3 regions of the Sphingomonas crusticola genome follow, and region 1 is predicted to be linked to each of the others. Evidence: predicted binding sites of a transcription regulator. Region 1 holds the regulator's gene; each other region holds the start of a gene.
The links. Region 1 encodes LexA, which represses DNA repair genes until DNA is damaged. Its sites were predicted from a motif close to GTTCCNCNCTTGTTCT; they were not measured.
Positions count from the first base shown of each region.

Region 2: DX905_RS08810 (MmcB family DNA repair protein) is a predicted target of LexA. The motif match lies at 3,985-4,000, and genes of this name have one in related genera.
Region 3: recA (recombinase RecA) is a predicted target of LexA. The motif match lies at 4,112-4,127, and genes of this name have one in related genera.

Region 1 covers NZ_QTJP01000001.1:1,757,162-1,763,234, reverse strand. Annotated here, with positions in the region: gene trpC (indole-3-glycerol phosphate synthase TrpC) at 103-897, shown strand; gene moaC (cyclic pyranopterin monophosphate synthase MoaC) at 894-1,367, shown strand; gene aac(6') (aminoglycoside 6'-N-acetyltransferase) at 1,377-1,817, shown strand; gene DX905_RS08325 (molybdopterin molybdotransferase MoeA) at 1,814-2,992, shown strand; gene lexA (transcriptional repressor LexA) at 3,050-3,727, shown strand; gene DX905_RS08315 (VOC family protein) at 3,729-4,073, shown strand; gene DX905_RS08310 (DUF1697 domain-containing protein) at 4,085-4,600, shown strand; gene DX905_RS08305 (alpha/beta hydrolase) at 4,721-5,659, shown strand; gene wrbA (NAD(P)H:quinone oxidoreductase) at 5,741-6,073, opposite strand, start outside.
Region 2 covers NZ_QTJP01000001.1:1,858,396-1,864,468, reverse strand. Annotated here, with positions in the region: gene DX905_RS08835 (transglycosylase domain-containing protein) at 1-804, shown strand, start outside; gene DX905_RS08830 (M48 family metallopeptidase) at 1,052-1,786, opposite strand; gene DX905_RS08825 (YcgN family cysteine cluster protein) at 1,790-2,221, opposite strand; gene DX905_RS08820 (SCO family protein) at 2,218-2,835, opposite strand; gene DX905_RS08815 (ankyrin repeat domain-containing protein) at 2,886-3,491, shown strand; gene DX905_RS08810 (MmcB family DNA repair protein) at 3,488-3,970, opposite strand; gene DX905_RS08805 (DUF1491 family protein) at 4,118-4,444, opposite strand; gene DX905_RS08800 (PTS sugar transporter subunit IIA) at 4,447-4,914, opposite strand; gene hpf (ribosome hibernation-promoting factor, HPF/YfiA family) at 4,963-5,535, opposite strand; gene dnaQ (DNA polymerase III subunit epsilon) at 5,600-6,073, opposite strand, start outside.
Region 3 covers NZ_QTJP01000001.1:526,659-532,731, forward strand. Annotated here, with positions in the region: gene DX905_RS02530 (M24 family metallopeptidase) at 1-1,170, opposite strand, end outside; gene DX905_RS02535 (alpha/beta fold hydrolase) at 1,278-2,207, opposite strand; gene DX905_RS02540 (helix-turn-helix transcriptional regulator) at 2,223-2,414, opposite strand; gene DX905_RS02545 (hypothetical protein) at 2,411-2,806, opposite strand; gene recA (recombinase RecA) at 2,965-4,035, opposite strand; gene DX905_RS02555 (response regulator) at 4,149-4,511, opposite strand; gene DX905_RS02560 (M13 family metallopeptidase) at 4,612-6,073, opposite strand, start outside.

The sequences.
Region 1 (6,073 bases):
CCTATCGAAGGACGGGCGCGGGAGTGTGCTTCGATACGAACCCTCGATACGGTGCTCACGCGCCTATTCGGTCTCTACCGAGCATGAGCGGGGCTTTGGGGTATGACCCAAACCAACCGACTGACCGAAATCCTGGCCGCGAAGCGGGATCATGTCGCCATTGGTAAGTCCCGCCGCACGATCGCGGATCTCGACGCCGCTGCCACCACGCAATTCGGCCCGCGCGGCTTCCGCGCGGCGCTCGAAGCGAAGGCTGCCAACGGCTATGCGCTGATCGCCGAGATCAAGAAGGCGTCTCCTTCCAAGGGGTTGATCCGCGCCGACTTCGATCCGCCGGCCCATGCCCGCGCTTATGAGGCTGGCGGTGCCGCCTGTCTGTCGGTGCTGACCGACCAACCTTATTTTCAGGGTGCGGATGCCTTTCTCGTCGCGGCCCGCGCCGCTTGTTCGCTGCCGTGCCTGCGCAAGGATTTCATGATCGATCCATGGCAGGTGGCGGAGGCGCGCGCTTTGGGCGCCGACGCGATCCTGATCATCGTCGCCGCGCTTGACGACGGCCAAATGGTGGAAATCGAGTCAGCCGCGATCGAGCGCGGAATGGACGTGCTGGTGGAAGTTCACGATGCAAGCGAACTGGAGCGCGCGCTGCGGCTTCGTTCCCGCCTGATCGGAGCCAATAATCGCGATTTGCGCGATTTCTCGGTCGATTTCGCGCGGACCTATGAGTTGGTCGCGCGCGCTCCCCCAGAATGCTTGTTCGTCGCGGAAAGCGGCATCGCCAGCCATGCCGATCTGGAAGCGATGGCCGCGCACGGCGTACGCGCATTTCTGGTCGGCGAGAGCCTGATGCGGCAACCGGATGTCGAGGCGGCGACGCGCGCCTTGTTGGCGGCATGACAAGGCTGACTCACCTCGACGAGGCGGGTGCTGCGCACATGGTCGACGTCTCGGCCAAGGATGTAACGCGACGCGAAGCCACGGCGGTGGGCCATATTGCCATGTCCGAACAGGCGCTGTCGGCGATGAAGGCGGGAGCACTCGCCAAGGGCGATGCGCTCGCCGTCGCGCGCGTCGCCGGGATCATGGCGGCGAAGCGCACGTCCGAGCTGATCCCGCTGTGCCATCCGCTGCCGATTTCCTCGGTCAGCGTTGAACTGAGTTTTGCCGACACCGGCGTGGATTGCAGCGCGACCGTTGCGACCACCGGACAGACGGGCGTGGAGATGGAGGCGCTTACCGCCGTGTCGGTCGCGTTGCTGACGCTCTACGACATGGCCAAGGCGATCGACCGCAGCATGGTCATCGGTCCGGTACGGTTGCTCGCCAAATCGGGCGGCCGATCCGGGGACTGGCACGCGGAGGGCTAAGCCGTGCGGATAGAAGGCGCATCGCACGCAACGCGCGACGCATGGCTGGCGCTGCGCCTCGCTTTATGGCCGGACGAGGATGCCGGAGCGATGGCTGAGGAAATCGATGCCATCCTGGTCGATCCCGGGGCAGGCAAGCTCGCCTGGCTCGCGCTCGACGAAAGCGCCGTGGTCGGCTTCGCGGAAGCCTCCATCCGCCACGATTATGTCAACGGCTGCGAAACCTCGCCCGTCGCCTTTCTGGAGGGCATCTATGTAGCGCCGCATGTGCGGCGGCAGGGCGTTGGCCGCCAGCTCAACGAGGCAGTGATCGCCTGGGCTCATCGGCAAGGATGTCGCGAATATGCATCCGACGCGCTGCTCGAAAATCGCGCCAGCCACGCCTTTCACGCGGCCTTGGGGTTCATCGAGACCGAGCGCGTCGTCTATTTCCGGCAGGCGCTGGCATGAACCTGCTGCCGGTCGCGGAGGCCCAGGCGCGGCTATTGGCGCTGGCGCCGCCGCTGCCGATCGAGACGCTGGCTCTGGTCGAGGCGGCCGGCCGCTGGGCCGCCGAAGACGTCGTCGCGCGCCGCACGCAACCCGCTGCCGATCTCTCTGCGATGGACGGCTATGCCATCCGCTTCGCCGATCTTCCCGGGCCGTGGCAGATGGTCGGCGAAAGCCGGGCCGGCGCCGGAAGCGATCGCGCTGTGGACGTGGGCGAAGCGGCCCGAATCTTCACCGGCGCGCCGATGCCACAGGGCGCCGACACCGTCCTGATCCAGGAGGAAGCCGTCCGCGATGCGGACCTGTTGCAATTGGCGGGGGAAGGACCGCCACGCCAGGGCGCGCATGTTCGTTGCCGCGGATCGGATTTCTTCGAGGGCGCCGCATTGGTCTCGGCGGGCGAGCGGCTCACGGCGGGGCGCATCGCCGCGGCGGCGATGGGCGGTCACGGCAGCCTGGCGGTCCGGCGTCGCCCGCGTGTGACCCTGATCTCAACGGGAGACGAGCTGGTTCCACCCGGCGCGCCGGCCGAAGGCGTGATGCTTCCGGCATCGAACGGCGTGATGCTGCAGGCCATGATCGCCGACGTTGCCGATGTTATAGATGCGGGGCTGGTGCCGGACCGGCTCGATGCCCTCGTAGCCGCCCTGACCGGGCATGAGGCCGACATCATCGTCACGATTGGCGGTGCATCGGTCGGCGATCATGATCTGGTGCGCCCGGCGCTGCTCGAGGCGGGGGCCGCGCTCGACTTCTGGAAGATCGCGATGCGGCCGGGCAAGCCGCTGTTCGCCGGACGGCTGGGCGGAGCGCTCGTGCTGGGACTGCCCGGCAACCCGATGTCGGCATTCGTGACTGCCCATCTTTTCCTGCTGCCCTTGCTCGCCCACCTCGGCGGCGCGCGCGATCCGATCCCCAAAACCGCCCCCGTGCCGCTCGATGCCCCGCTGCCGGCGGTCGGCCAGCGCGACGATTATATTCGCGCGATCATGGTCGATGGCCGTGCCCGCCCCCTCTCCAGGCAGGACAGCGGTGCCGTCGCAGCGCTGACACTGGCCGACGCATTGATCGTTCGCCCGGCCGGCGCACATCCTGCCGCTGTGGATGAACTTGTGGATATTCTGCGCGTCGCTTGACAGATATCACAACGTTTCCTACACGTTCCCTGTACGTTCCTTCCTAGGGGAAACGCTGTGCTGACCCGCAAGCAACATGAGCTGCTCTGCTTCATCAACGACCGTCTCAACGAGACGGGAGTGTCGCCCTCGTTCGAGGAGATGAAGGACGCGCTCGACCTTAAATCCAAGTCGGGCGTTCATCGCCTGATCTCGGCATTGGAAGAGCGCAATTTCATCCGCCGTCTGCCCAATCGTGCACGTGCGCTCGAAATCCTGCGCCTGCCCGATCAGATCAAGACGACCGGAACGGCGACCCCGGCCAAGGCGAATGTCGCGACCCCGCCGTCGCGCGTGATGCCGCCTGCCGCCAACGACGTGCTCGAACTGCCGCTGCACGGCCGCATCGCCGCGGGCATGCCGATCGAGGCGCTCGAGGGGCAGAATAGCCTGTCGGTGCCGGCGGCGCTGCTCGGGCCGGGCGAACATTATGCGCTGGAGGTTTCGGGCGATTCGATGGTCGAGGCGGGCATCCTCGACGGCGATTATGCTTTGGTGCGCAAGGCTGAGAGCGCACGCGACGGCGAGATCGTGGTCGCGTTGATCGACGATAGCGAAGCGACGCTCAAATATTTCCGCCACGAAGGCTCGATGATCCGGCTCGATCCGGCCAATCGCAGCTACGATCCGCAGCGTTATCGTCCGGGTCAGGTGCGGATCCAGGGCAAACTCGCCGGCCTGCTGCGGCGCTACTGACATGGCCGATCTGCCGCGTCCGGACTTTCTGGAGCTGCCCGTTGCGGACGTCACCGCGGCACAGGCCTTTTATAGCGCGGCCTTCGGCTGGACCATGACCGGCTTCGGCCCGACCTATGCGTGCACCTTGACGGGTGACGTCGATATCGGGCTGCAAGCGGACCCGGCCGAACAGACGCAGGCGCCGCTGATCGTGATCCAGGTCGCGGATCTGGAGGCGGCGCTGGCTGCGGTCGAGGCGGCGGGCGGCGCGGTCACCCGGCCGATCTTCGCTTTCCCCGGCGGGCACCGCTTCCATTTCCGCGATCCCGACGGCAACGAACTGGCGGCGCACAAACCCGATTGAGGGAGGCAAAAGTGACTGCCTATGTCGCCCTATTGCGTGCGGTGAATGTCGGCGGCACCGGCAAGCTGCCGATGACGGAACTGAAGGCCATGTGCGAGGCGGCCGGTCTGGCGCAGGTGCGCACCTATATCGCCAGCGGTAATGTTGTCTTCACCAGCGACAAATCCGAAGCGGCCGTGCGCGCGTCGATCGAGGCCCCGCTTGAAGCCTATGCCGGCAAGCGCGTGGGTGTGCTGGTCAGAACGGCGGCGGAAATGGCGGAAACGCTCGCGCACAATCCGTTTGCCGACAAGCCGGGCAATCGCACGGTTGCGTTGTTCGTGGACCAACCGATCCCAGGCGATGCTCTCGCGAGCGCCAAGAACGTCAAGGATGAGGAGATGCGGCTGGGCAAGCGCGCAATCTACATTTTCTACGGCGACGGCATGGCGGACTCGCGGCTGGCGATCCCGGCCGCCAAAACCGGTACAGCGCGCAACATGAACACCATTGCCAAGCTGGCGGAAATGGCGGCCGCGCTCGGCTAAGTCCGTCGCGGACATCCAGTCCGGGGAATGCGCGGCGCCCCGCACCGTCTTATTGCCTCGACCGGGTTACGCCGTCATTCTCCCCGAAAAGAGAGAGGCGTCTTGATAGACCGGAGAAACGTGCTGATTCTTGCTGCGGCGAGCGCATCGGTGGGGGTGGCGGCCGGCCCAGTTCCCGGTGATCCGACCGAGATCCTGCCGCTGTGGCCGGCATTGCCGCCCGGCGCCCCGGCCACCCTGCCGCCGGAGCGCTTTATCGAGCGTGCGACCGCAGGCCAGCCGCACGATCGCTATGCCGAGCAGATTGCGCGTCCCACCATCACCGTGTTCCGCCCTCAACGACCGAACGGCAATGCGGTGCTCCTCGTGCCCGGGGGCGGCTATCACCTCGTGGTTACCGACAAGGAGGGCTACGAGACCGCACGCTGGCTGAATGCACGCGGCATCACCGCCTTCGTGCTGCGGTATCGCCTGCCGGGCGGCGGCTGGGCGCATCGCGCCGACGTGCCGCTGCAGGATGCGCAGCGCGCGATCCGGCTGGTCCGCGCGCATGCGGCCGGTTTTCAGATCAATCCCGAGCGGGTGGCAGTAATGGGCTTTTCCGCGGGCGGCCATGTTGCCGCATCGCTCGCCGTTCGCCATGCGGCTTCCGTCTACGAGCCAGTCGACGCCGCCGACCGGCTGTCGGCGCGCCCCGATGTCGCGGCATTGCTCTATCCGGTCATCAGCATGGGCGAACATGCGCATCCCGGCTCGCGCGACGAACTGCTCGGCAAGGCGCCGGCGGCGGCGGACGTTGCGGCATATTCACCCGATCGCACCGTCGGCGCGGGCACCCCGCCGACCATCCTCGTCCATGCCGTGGATGACGATGTCGTGCCGGTCGAGAACAGCCTGGCGATGTTCGGGGCGCTACGCGCCGCGCATATCCCTGCCGAACTGCATGTCTTCGAAAAGGGTGGTCACGGGTTCGGCTTACGCCTCCCGCAGACCAATAGCGCGGCGCGGTGGCCCGACCTGTTCCTCGCCTTCGCCCAGACGCATGGCTTCATCGGCTGACGGGGAATTCGCCTCGCCGCCCCGCTTGCGCGGGGCGACGAGGGAGCGAGGCCGGGAAGGGGGGCACCCGGCCTCTAACGCTTAAGCAAACAGCTTGTTGGCGATCTCGGCGACATGCTTGCCCTGAAAGCGGGCGCCATCGAGTTCGACCTGGCTCGGCTGGCGGCTGCCGTCGCCGGCAGCGATGGTCGTCGCGCCATAAGGCGTGCCGCCATGAATCTCGCTCAGGCCCATCTGGCCGCCGAAGCTGTACGGCAGGCCCACGATCACCATGCCGAAGTGGAGCAGATTGGTGATGGCCGAGAACAAGGTCGTCTCCTGCCCGCCATGCTGGCTCGCGGTCGAGGCAAAGGCCGATCCGACCTTGCCGTTGAGCTTGCCGCTCGCCCACAGCCCGCCGGCCTGGTCGAGGAA
Region 2 (6,073 bases), 100 kb from region 1:
GACATGGCGCACCGCTTCGGCATCACCACGCCGATCAACACGCATCCGTCGATGGTATTGGGCACGTCCGACGTCCGCCTGATCGACATGACGCGGGCTTTTGCGGCGATCTCCGCCGGCGGCAACGCGGTCACGCCTTATGGCATCACCAAGGTCAGCACGACCGACGGCAATGTGCTGTACCAGCGCAACGCCGAGCAGCCGCGCGTGCTGGTCGCGCCGTTCGTTGCCGCGGAGATGACCGATCTGCTGCAGACGGCGGTCAATACCGGCACCGCGCGCGCGGCCCAGATCGGGCGGCCGGTGGCGGGCAAGACCGGCACCACCTCCTCCAACAAGGACGGCTGGTTCCTGGGCTTCTCGTCGGGTCTGACGACCGGCGTGTGGATGGGCCGCGACGATGCCAAGCCGATCCCCGGCCTCCAGGGCGGCCGCAACCCGGCGCAGGCCTTCTCCGCCTACATGAAGGATGCGCTGCAGACCCGCCAGCCGCAGGAGTTCCAGACCGAGGTGACCTTGCCCGAATGGCAGCTCGAACCGGACGAGGAAGCCTATTTCGGCGATCCGGATCAGCAGGTCGGCGGGGATCCGGCGCTCATGCCCGACGACGCGCAGGATCCGGCCGTTCCGCCCGACGATGCCGGCGTGCCCGACGAGGAGCCGGCGCCCGCACCCGCGCCGACGCAGGCGCCGCGCCGTCCGGCACCGGCCGATCGCCCTCCGGCCAGCGCTCCCCGCCAGCCGCAGATCGATCAGCGCTGGCTCGACAACGTCCTGAGGGACCAGCCGCGCCAGCCGCGCTAGAGGCTCGTTCCTATTCCGCTCATGCCTAGTGGAGACCGAGTAGCGGCATAGCCGCATATCGAGCTTGAGCCGGTGCGCATTGCCCCCGGCAATTCCCAGCCATGTCCGGGGGACATGGCGTGCCTGCTTCACGCGTATCGAAGCAGCGGTGAGGCAATAGTGCTTCGATACGAGTCCTCGATACGGTCCTGCGGACCTACTCGGTCTCTACTCAGCATGAGCGGATAAAGGTGGGTAAACTGCGGAGTTACCGCCCCACCCGCTGTACTGCCGCGCCATGCGCCTTGAGCCAGGCGCGTTCCGTCTTGGGTGCACGCCCCAGCAGCTGTTCGACCGCCTGGTGGAATTCGGGTCCGTGATGCATGTGCAGGCGATGCGCGACCTCGTGCACGACCGTCGCCTCGCGCACCGCGGGCGGCATCAGGATCAGCCGCCAGCTATAGGCGATGTCCCCGCTCGACGAGCAGCTTCCCCAACGCGTGCGCGGATCGCCGATGCGCACGCGGCCAATCGTCACCCCCGCTCGCAGCGCGACCGCCCGCGTCTCCGCTTCCAGCGTCCGCGCCGCCTCGGCGCGCAACCAGCGTAGCACCCGGCCCGCCACCATCTCTTCCGGGCCGCCGACGATCAGTCGGTCGCCGTCGCGGCGGACCGTGCGCGATCCGGCAGGTTGCCAGTCGATGGTGAGCAGAGCTCCCTCAAGCGGGACCTGCGTACCGGGCCCGATCGGCGCAGACACCGGCAATTTGGCGAGGACCTGTTCGATCCAGGCGCGCTGGCCCTCCGCCCATAATAAAGCGGGCTTGAGCGCGGCGCGGCGCGGCAAGGTCAGCCGCACCGCGCCGTCGCGCGGATCGACTGCGAGCCGCATCCGCTTGGCTTGTGCCGAACGCCGCACCGTCAGCGGCCGGCTATGGCCGCCGCCGGAAAAGGTCAGCTCGGTCTCGGTCAGGCTGTCGCGCGGCGGCCGTGACAGGAACATCGCCTAGAGCTCGCGTTCGACGATATGGAGTTCGAGTTCGCCCGCGTCGACCTCCGACACGGTCCAGCCGCGGGTCGACATGCCCGCGGCATGAACCGTCTCGCGACTGCCGCTGATCAGATGATGCCAATCGTGGAGCGGCTTGCCCTCGAACACGAGCCGGTAGGCGCAGGTCGAGGGTAGCCATTCCAGCTCGTGAAGCTTGGAGGCGCTCAACTGTACGCAATCGGGCACGAAGCGCTTGCGATTGGGATAATCGCGGCACGATCCGTTGCGGCGGTCGAGCAGGCGGCAGGCGACGTTGGTGGGGTAGACCGCGCCCGTCTCCTCATCCTCCAATTTGTGCAGGCAGCATTTGCCGCAGCCATCACACAGCGATTCCCATTCGGGCCGGCTCATCTGCTCGAGCGTTTTTTCTTCCCAGAAGCGGGTCATATCACCCACTTTTCCAGCTCGGCCACCACCGCGTCGGCATTGGCATCGACCGGCAGCAGCTCGATCGGCTTGCCATGCGGATCGAACAGGATGGCGGTGCGCATATGATCCATCAGATAGCCGGACGCGCCCGCCGGAGCCGGCTGTTTGCTGTAGGTGGTCGCATATTCCTTGGCCACGGCGGCAATCTGGGCGTCGCTACCCGTCAGCCCGATCAGGCGCGGATGGAAAGCGCCGACGAACTGCTTGAGCGCGGCCGGGGTGTCGCGCGCGGGATCGACCGAGATGAAGATCGGCTGGACCTTGGCCGACCTTTTCGGATCGCTGGCATCGAACTGGCGCATCGCCTTGCCCAGCACCTGCATGTCGGTCGGGCAGGCATCGGGACAGAAAGTGTAACCGAAATAGACGATCCGATAGCGGCCCTCCAGCGCGGTGCTGGAGAAGCTTTTGCCGTCCTGATCGGTCAGCGTGAACGGGCCGCCGATACGCGCGCCGGCAAGCGGCGCCGTTTCCGGCGGCTGGCGGCTGCACGACGCCAGCGCCAATGAGGCAGCACCGCATGCCGCAAGTCCGAACGCCGCCAATGTCTTGTTCATGGTGTGCTTAGCCATGCTTTGCTATCAGGCCGCTGACAAGCGCAGCGAGCGACGGGGATACTCATATGGCATTGAAGAACGGCGTTTCCAGGGCGATGCTGTGCGGGCTCGCGCTCGCCTGGGCCGTGCCGGCGGCGGCGCAATTCTCCGACAGCTACAATTTCCTGAAGGCGGTGCGCGATGCCGATGGCGACAAGGCGACCGAGTTGCTCGCCAAGCCGGGCGCGCCCGTACTCAACACGCGCGATCCCAGCACCGGCGAGAGCGCGCTGCACATCGTCATCAAGCAGCATAATGACAATTGGGTCGCCTTCCTGCTGAGCAAGGGCGCGATTCCTGACCTCAAGGACCGCCAGGGCAATACGCCGCTGCATGTGGCGGCGCTGGCGGGGGACCCGACCGCGGCCAATTATCTGCTGCTGCAGCGGGCCAAGGTCGACGTCGTCAACAATAATGGCGAAACGCCGCTGATCCTGGCCGTGCATCGCAAGGATGTGGTGGTGGTGCGGCAGCTGGTGGAAGCCGGCGCCGATCCGAAGATCGCCGACACGATCGCGGGCAAGAGCGCGCTGGATTACGCCAATGACGATCCGCGCGGCGCGGCGCTGGTCAAGATCCTTTCCGATGCCAAGCCGGCGCCGAAGAAGGCCATTTCCGGCCCGGTCCGCTAGTCCAGGCCGGCCAGGCCGGGATCGAGCGACCCCAGCAGCCGCTGCGCCGCGCGGCGCGCGAACCGCAGCGTCTCGACCTTGCGCCGCGCGGCCGCGAGCGGCCGCACCTGCGGCGCGCGCAACATCTCCGCATCATAGCGGTCGGCGACGATCAGGCCGGCGATATCGGGCCGGAAATGCGGTTCATCGAACGGCTCCAGCGCAAAGCCGGCCGGCACCGCCCACAGGAAGCGGTCGCAATAATCGAGATATTCGTGCCACTTGCCGTCGCCCCGCAGATCGGCGCGCGAGCATTTGATCTCGACGATGGTGATGCAGCCCTTGGCGTCGATCGCCATGATGTCCGCTCGCCGGCCATTGCCGAGCGGCACTTCGCAAATCCCGACCAGATCCTGCCGCCACAGCAATCGCGCGACGCCGCGCGCGACATCGGCCGCGCATAAAGGCGCGTCGTCGAAGCAGTGAGGCAGGCTGGCCATGATTCGTTGAGATTAGAACAGGTCGGGAACGGGGGGAAGGCATGACAGATTGTCATCCGGGCTTGTTATCGTATCCATCCGACCACGCACGCGGGACGCTATGCGCGGTGGACCCCGGACCAAGCCCGGCGTGATGTTTAGGCTGAGCTAATTGGCAATATCCTCGACCAGCGTCATCGCCTCTGCGACGTCCAGTTCGATCACCCACAAGTCAGGATCCGTCCGCCGCCGACGGGCAATATAATCGCTGCGTTGATCGACATCTTCCGGGCCGGTGGGTGACCATCGATAGACGCCCGCCTCGTCCAGCCGCCGTTCGAGCAGATCGCCGGGCACGCCGCGTTCGGCCAGTTGGATCAGGATCGCGCCCGCGGTCGCATCGCCTTTGGCGAGCACCATGCCGTTGCCGCCCAGCTCCTCGGCGCGGCGGATCAGTGCGGATACGAGCATCCCGGCGGTAAGCCGGGGAGTCACGGTCAGGCCGCGTCGCGCGTGTCGGTGTGGGCGAACAAGGCGTAGAGCGCATCGGGTGAAGCGGCGCCGCGCAATTTGGCGACGAACGCCCGGTCGCGCAGCTTGCGGCTGACGCGCGCGAGCGCCTTGAGATGCTCAACCCCGGCATCGGGCGGCGACAGCAGCAAGAACACCAGATCGACCGGCATGCCGTCGATCGCCTGGAAATCGATCGGCGATGCCAGGCGGGCGACGAGGCCGGTCACATGATCGAGCCCGTCCATCTTGCCGTGCGGAATGGCGACCCCGCCGCCGAACCCGGTCGACCCCAGCCGTTCGCGTTCGAGCAGGCGCTCGACGATGACGCGCGCGTCCAGCCCGGTCAGCGTCGCGGCACTGGCCGCGAGCTGCTGGAAGAGGGCTTTCTTGTTGGGAGCGGCGACGCCGATGAGGGCGGCGTCGGGATTCAGCAGGTCGGAGAGATCGTCCATAATCTTACAAAGTCCGTCGAACAGATGGTCGTGCGGGGCGCGCCCGGATCAGGCGGCGCGCTGCGGTTCCACCCAGCCGATCGTGCCGTCGCCGCGCCGATACACCATATTGAACGCGCCGGTGCCCGAATTCTTGAACAGCAGGGCGTTGGTGTTGCGCAGGTCGAGCATCATGACCGCGTCGGACACGCTCGCCTCCGGCACGTCGACCCGCGTTTCGGCGACCACCGGCGGATGATCGCCGCCAATATCCTCTTCCTCCGCCGGTGGCTGGAAGACGGTATAGCCCGCGCTCGCCTCGATCTCGCCGGCCGCGGGCCCCGCATGGCGGCCCTTGAGGCGGCGCATATAGCGGCGCAGCTGGGTCTCGATCCGGTCGGCGGCCTGGTCGAAGGCAGGATGCGCCTCATTGCCCTGTCCGGCACCCTTCAGGATCACGCCCTGCATGACATGCGCGACGATATCGCACGAGAAGCTGTTGTGCGGACCCTGGCCGAACGTGACGTGGGCCGAGATCGAGCGGGAGAAATATTTCTCCGCCAGCGCCTGCAGCCGCTCCTCGACATGAACGCGCAGCGCATCGCCGGTATCGACCTGATGACCAGACACCCGGATATCCATAACATTCTCCTTACTCGGCGCTGGATGGGAAAGCGGCGCTTACAAGCCCCGCCGCTCGCCCGCGTCAACCCACGGCGGGGACGAGCTCCCACACCGGATCGACCAGCTTCTGGATAAACGCTGCGTGACGCGCCAGTTCCACGTCGCTCGCTTTATGCGGTCGAGCCGGACGCGCAATGCGCTGCACCGCCGCCGAGGCGACCGCGAACGAGACCGCCTCTTCGACCGCGCGCTCTTCGGCGAGCGAGAGGCCGATCTGCCGGCCACCGCACAATTCGACATAGACCTGCGTCAGCAGCTCCGCGTCGAGCAGCGCGCCATGCTTGATGCGCTGGCTGCGATCGACACCATAGCGCGTGCACAGCGCATCCAGGCTGTGCTTGGCGCCCGGGTGACGGCTGCGCGCCATCACCAGCGTGTCGATCATGCGGCTGAGGCAGATCGGGTCGCGCCCGCAATTGGCGAGCTCCCAGTTGAGGAAGCCGAAATCGAACGCGGCATTGTGCGCGACCAGGGGACTGTCGCCGAGGAATTGGAT
Region 3 (6,073 bases), 1.2 Mb from region 1:
CGTCATGTGAAAGCAATCCTCGAGCCGGACGCCGAACTTCCCTGGAATGTAGATGCCGGGCTCATTGGAAAAGCACATGCCCGGCGCCAGCAAAGTCGCCTCGCCACGAACCAGATTCACCGGCTCATGTCCGTCGAGGCCAATGCCGTGGCCGGTCCGGTGCGACAAACCGGGCAATTTGTAGCCAGGTCCATAGCCGAACCCCTGGTATAGTTTCCGAACCGCGTCATCGACGCTTCCAGCCGGAACGCCGATGCGTGCAGCGGCAATCGCCGTCTGCTGACCCTGATGAACCTGATCCCATACCGTCCGCTGTTCCTTCGTGGCGGCGCCGAAGACGAAGGTGCGCGATACGTCGGATTGGTAATCCTCGACCGTGCACCCACAATCCATCAGCACAATTTCGCCGCGGTCCACGCGATGCACCGCCTGTGTGCCATGCGGGTAGGCTGCCGCCTCGCCAATCAGAGCCATGCTGAATTCGGGCGCACCGCCGAGCTTGACGGTGGCGGCGTCCATCAGTGCGCCGATATCGCGCCCGGTCATGCCTTTCTCGACGCGGGGGTGGACCCAGCGATAGGCAGCGATGGTAATGTCGGTCGCCCGCTGCATCAGCGCAAGTTCGGGCGCGGTCTTGATCATGCGGCAACGGCGCACGATCGAATTGCCCGAGACGATCGAGGCGCCCGGCATTGCCCGCGCCAGCGCATCCGGAATGAAGAAGCGAACGCTCTCCTCAATCGCAATCGGCCTGCCCGCAAGCTTGCGGTCGCGCAGGAAGCCCGCAACCACCGCGAGCGGGTCTTCATCTTCCTGCCAGACACGCACGTCGGCCGGGATGCCGAGCGTTTCGCGCATCCGGGGTTCTTCGAAGAAGGGTGAAACGATGCACGGTTCGCCCTCGACCGGAAGCACCGCAAGCAGTGCGCGCTCGCTGCGGCCCCACCGTATTCCCGTGAAATATACCAGCGACGATCCCGGCTCGATCAGGACAGCGCCGATGCCGTTCGCCCGCATGAGGGATTGGGCGCGCGAAAGCCGCTCCGCCCGCTCGGCGCGGCCGATCGGCTTCACGCCGACGGTCATGGGCCGCAGTGTCGACAAATCGGGCTCGGCAGCGCGAACGATCGAAGAGAGGGGCAGAAGCGGCAGAGCCGCGGCGGCGCCCATCAAGGACCGGCGGCTTGGACCGAACGAGTGGGTGATATGCATCGTCAAAGGATAGGCGCCGCCGCGCGCGCGGGACAAGTGCGAAGCGGCGGCACCTATGGCAAGCATCAGCCGCCCAGGAATGTGTCAACCTTTTGCAGAAAGATCGCCGGCTGATCGATCATGATGAAGTGATAGGATCCTTCGATCCTCTCCGCCTTGCCGCGCGGCAAGGGCGCGAACGCCCCCGTATAGAGCGTGTCGAACATTTGCTGCGGCATTCCGCTCGTCGGGTCCCACGGATAAAGGATCGTCACCGGCACCGTTATCTTGGGGAGGTCCGGCCGGACGTCGGTCGTCATGTCGTCGTACAGCGCCGCTGCCACTACCTTGTAATCGGAGGCAGAAGCAGCGGCGATCGCGGCATCAGCCTCGGCATTGTGACTTTTGATCAGCCGAGCCATTTGCTGCGGCTCGGCCGCGGCATAAGCCTGTTGCGTGCCTGCGATGATCTGGTCGCGCAGCGCCGCAGCTTGCGGGGCGACCATGGCGACATTCGCCTGGGGCCCGAACATCATGCCGATGAAGGGCAGCGAATCCACGATCATGATCCGGCTGGCATCGCCCGGGTGATCGATAGCGAGTTTCATCGCCATGAGCCCGCCGAGCGAGTGACCGATCACGGCTGCGCCCTGCAGATGGTTGGCCGCGATATAAGCGTGGATTGCGGCGACGGTCGGCTCCAACACCGGTCCGCTCGCATTGCCGCCGGCGGGTGTGCCGCCAAAGCCCGCGACCTGCACGACATGGACCCGATGCGTCGGCGCGAGATGGCTGACGGCGGCGTCCCAGACATGCGCCGAACCGGCAAGCCCCGGAATGAGAATGATGTCGGGCCCCTTGCCTGTAACGGACACGGTGATCCGATCGGAGCCGGGCGCCGTAAACGGCACCGCCGCCGACGCGGCAAAATCGCGAGTGAATTTCCCCATGATGCCGGGATGGATCAGTTGCACGCTGAGCAACGCCGCCAGGTAGATTTTGAAGCGAAAGGGCATGATGTTTCTCCCTTGTTAGACGTCTGAAAAGATGTGCTCGATTGGCAGATCGAACAGGCGGGCGATGCGGAAAGCGAGCGGAAGCGACGGGTCATATTTGCCTGTCTCGATCGCGTTGACGCTTTGGCGCGATACTTCGAGCCGATCGGCGAGGTCCGCCTGGTTCCAGTCGCGCTCAGCGCGGAGGACTTTGAGACGGTTCTTCATGCGCCCCTTACCCTCTGGACACAGGCGACGAGGCCGAGCGCGGCAAACCAACCAACCGCGACGTAGAACATCGGCACATGCGGTACGCCCGCATCCTCCAGGAAGCCCCACAAGGTCGCGACCGAGAGCATGATGCCTGTCGCCCACAGCGACTGAACCGCGACCTGCATCCGGATATATTCGTCTTTCTCCTCGACGAGATAGCGTCCCATGATGGCGAAACAGGCCATGACCGGCAGCGCGGGCAATGCTGCAAGCAAATAGCGTGTGGAGGGCGCTGCCGCGTCGAACAGCCGATGTTCGAATGCTATCATGATGATGTAGAGCCCCATCGCTGCTCCGATGCGCAGGTGATAGCGGCGTTGGGCGGGGTTGCTGGAATGTTGGCGCATGAAAGTTTCCTTGTCCTTATGACAAGGTAGCTTGTCTCACGCAGGGCGGCAGCCTGTCAAGTGTGCTTGTCAAAATGTCGTTGCTGCTTGCCTAATGCTAATGAAGGCGCGGAACCGGTGGGTTCCGCGCCTTCAAACTCCAACAAAGACGATGATATTTACGCGTCGTCGTCCGCCTCCGGGCCGGTGATCATCTTCTCGGCGACCTCGGCCACGTTGGCGCGGATCGCCTTTTCGAGGCGGGCGCAGACTTCGGCATTCTCGCGCAGATAGACTTTCGCATTCTCGCGGCCCTGGCCGATGCGGATGCTGTCATAGCTGAACCAGGCGCCCGATTTCTCGACCAGCCCGGCCTTGACGCCGAGATCGAGGATTTCGCCAACCTTGGACACGCCTTCGCCATACATGATGTCGAACTCGACCTGCTTGAACGGCGGCGCGACCTTGTTTTTGACCACCTTCACGCGGGTGGTGTTGCCGACAATATCGTCACGATCCTTGATCTGCCCTGTGCGGCGGATGTCGAGCCGGACCGAGGCATAGAATTTGAGCGCATTACCGCCGGTGGTGGTCTCCGGATTGCCGTACATCACACCGATCTTCATGCGGATCTGATTGATGAAAATGACCAAAGTGCGCGAGCGGGAGATCGACCCGGTGATCTTGCGCAGCGCCTGGCTCATCAGGCGCGCCTGCAAGCCGACGTGGCTGTCGCCCATCTCGCCCTCGATTTCCGCACGGGGAACGAGCGCAGCGACCGAATCGATCACCAGCACGTCGATCGCATTCGAGCGCACCAACGTATCGGTGATCTCCAGCGCCTGTTCGCCCGTGTCCGGCTGCGACACGATCAGATTGTCGATGTCGACGCCAAGCTTCTTGGCATAGCCCGGGTCGAGCGCATGTTCCGCATCGATGAACGCGGCGGTGCCCCCCGCCTTCTGCGCTTCGGCGATGGCATGGAGCGCTAGCGTGGTCTTGCCCGAGCTTTCCGGACCGTAAATTTCCACCACGCGGCCACGCGGCAAGCCGCCGATGCCGAGTGCGATGTCGAGTCCGAGACTACCGGTCGAGATCGCCTCGATCTCGATCTTCTCGCGGCTGCCCAGCTTCATTGCCGAGCCTTTGCCGAAGGCGCGGTCGATCTGCGCCAGTGCGGCGTCGAGCGCCTTTTGCCGTTCGCTCGTGCTAGCCATATCGCCGTTGATCACCTTCAGAGAAGCCGCCATGTCCCAAGCCCTTGTCGCTAGAGGAAGTCTTTCGCACGTTCAACGCGTGAAGGCTTTGTACACGGAATGTTCCGCTAGAACAAGAGGAGAACTTCGTTCGTCGGCGAGCGCCGTCAGGAGGCGCGCGCCGGAATGGTGGCCAGGACGTTCTGCACGCCATCAAGTGTGAAGGGTTTGGCGAGCTGCAGCGCATCGGCATGGGCCGCCGGCGGCGGCTCGACATGACCGCCGCTTGCCAGCACGAACGGTATGTCGCGCGCCTTCAGCGCGTCCGCGACCGGCCAGCAGGCGCCGTCACGCAGATTGACGTCGAGGATCGCGACGTCGAAGCCGCCCTCCTCCACCTTGACCAGGGCGCCGGCCACGCTGTCGCAGGCGCCGGCGAGCCTGTGGCCCAGCATATCGATAAAATCCTCGATCATCATCGCGATGAGCGGTTCATCCTCAATGACGAGGACGGACAAGGGTTCGGTCATTCCGCGCCCCATAATGAGCCCGAAGGCGCACGCCTAGATGGATTCGCCGTCCGAAACGAGATGGGACGGGCGCGGCCGGCCGCCGCGCCCGCGACCATGCTTACCAGACGAGCACCCGCTGCTCCGGCGTCAGGTACATCTTGGCGGTCGGCACCGGCTTGTATGCGTCGTACCAGGGCTGGAGGTTACGCACGATCCACGTACGCTGGACCGAAGGCGAATGCGGGTCGGTCAGCAGGCGCTGGCGCAAATTGGCCTCGCGATAGGAGCGGCGCCACACCTGCGCCCAGCCGAGATAGAAACGCTGGTCGCCGGTCATCCCGTCGATCACCGGAGCTGGCTTGCCGTTAAGCGAGGCATGATAGGCGTCGAGCGCGACCGTCAGGCCGGCCAGGTCGGCCATATTCTCGCCCAGCGTCAGCGCGCCCTGGACATGCATGCCCGGCAGCGGTTCGTATGCGTCATATTCCTTGACGAGCTTGTCGGTGAGCGCCGTGAAGCGCGTTACGTCCTGCGGCGTCCACCAATCGGTCAGGCGCCCGGTCTTGTCATATTTACGGCCCTGATCGTCGAAATGGTGGCTCAGCTCATGGCCGATCACCGCACCGATACCGCCGTAATTGACCGCCGGATCGGCGTGCGGATCGAAGAAAGGCGGTTGCAGGATCGCGGCCGGGAAGACGATCTCGTTCCACACCGGGTTGGCGTAGGCGTTGATCTCCATCGGGGTCATGCCCCACTCACGCCGGTCGGCGGGCTTGCCGAGCTTGCTCAAGCCATATTGCCAGTCGAATTCGTTTGAGCGCTTAACGTTGCCGTAGAGGTCGTCGCGGGCGACCGTCAGGCCCGAATAGTCCCGCCAATGATCCGGATAGCCGATCTTGGGCGTGAAGGCGGCGAGCTTGGCGCGCGCCTGCTGGCGGGTCGCCGGGTCCATCCAGGCGAGCGTCTGCAGGCGGCGATCCATCGCGGCGATGATATTCTTGACGAGCCGGTCGGCCGCTGCCTTGGTTTCAGGCGGGAAATATTTGGCGACATAGGCCTGGCCGACATCCTCGCCCATCGCATTCTTGACCAGGTCAACGCCGCGCTTCCAGCGCGCCTGGTTCTGAGGCGTGCCCGAAAGCGTCGTGCCTTCGAACCCGAAATTGGCGTCGACGAAGCGCCGCGACAGCCACGGCGCCGCCTCGTCGATCGTGTGTGCGAGCAGATAATCCTTGAGCAACGGCAGCGGTGCGTCAGCGATCAACTTGGCCGAAGCGATGACCGCACTGGGCTGCGCGACGAGATAATGATTGTCGCCGTTGAGGCCGGCGGCACCGAGATAGGCCGCCCAATCGAAACCGGGGGCGTTCTTGTCGAAGTCGGCGCGCGTCCAGACGTTGTAGGTCTTGTCGGAATCGCGGCTTTCCACGCGGGTCCAGTGGATCTGCGCGAGCCTGCCCTCGAAATCGACGATCGCCTGAGCGCGGGCGGCGCCATTGGGCTCGCCCGTCAGGCTGAACAATTGGGTAAGATAATCGACATAGGCCTTGCGGGCGGCGACGATCGGGGCGTCGGTC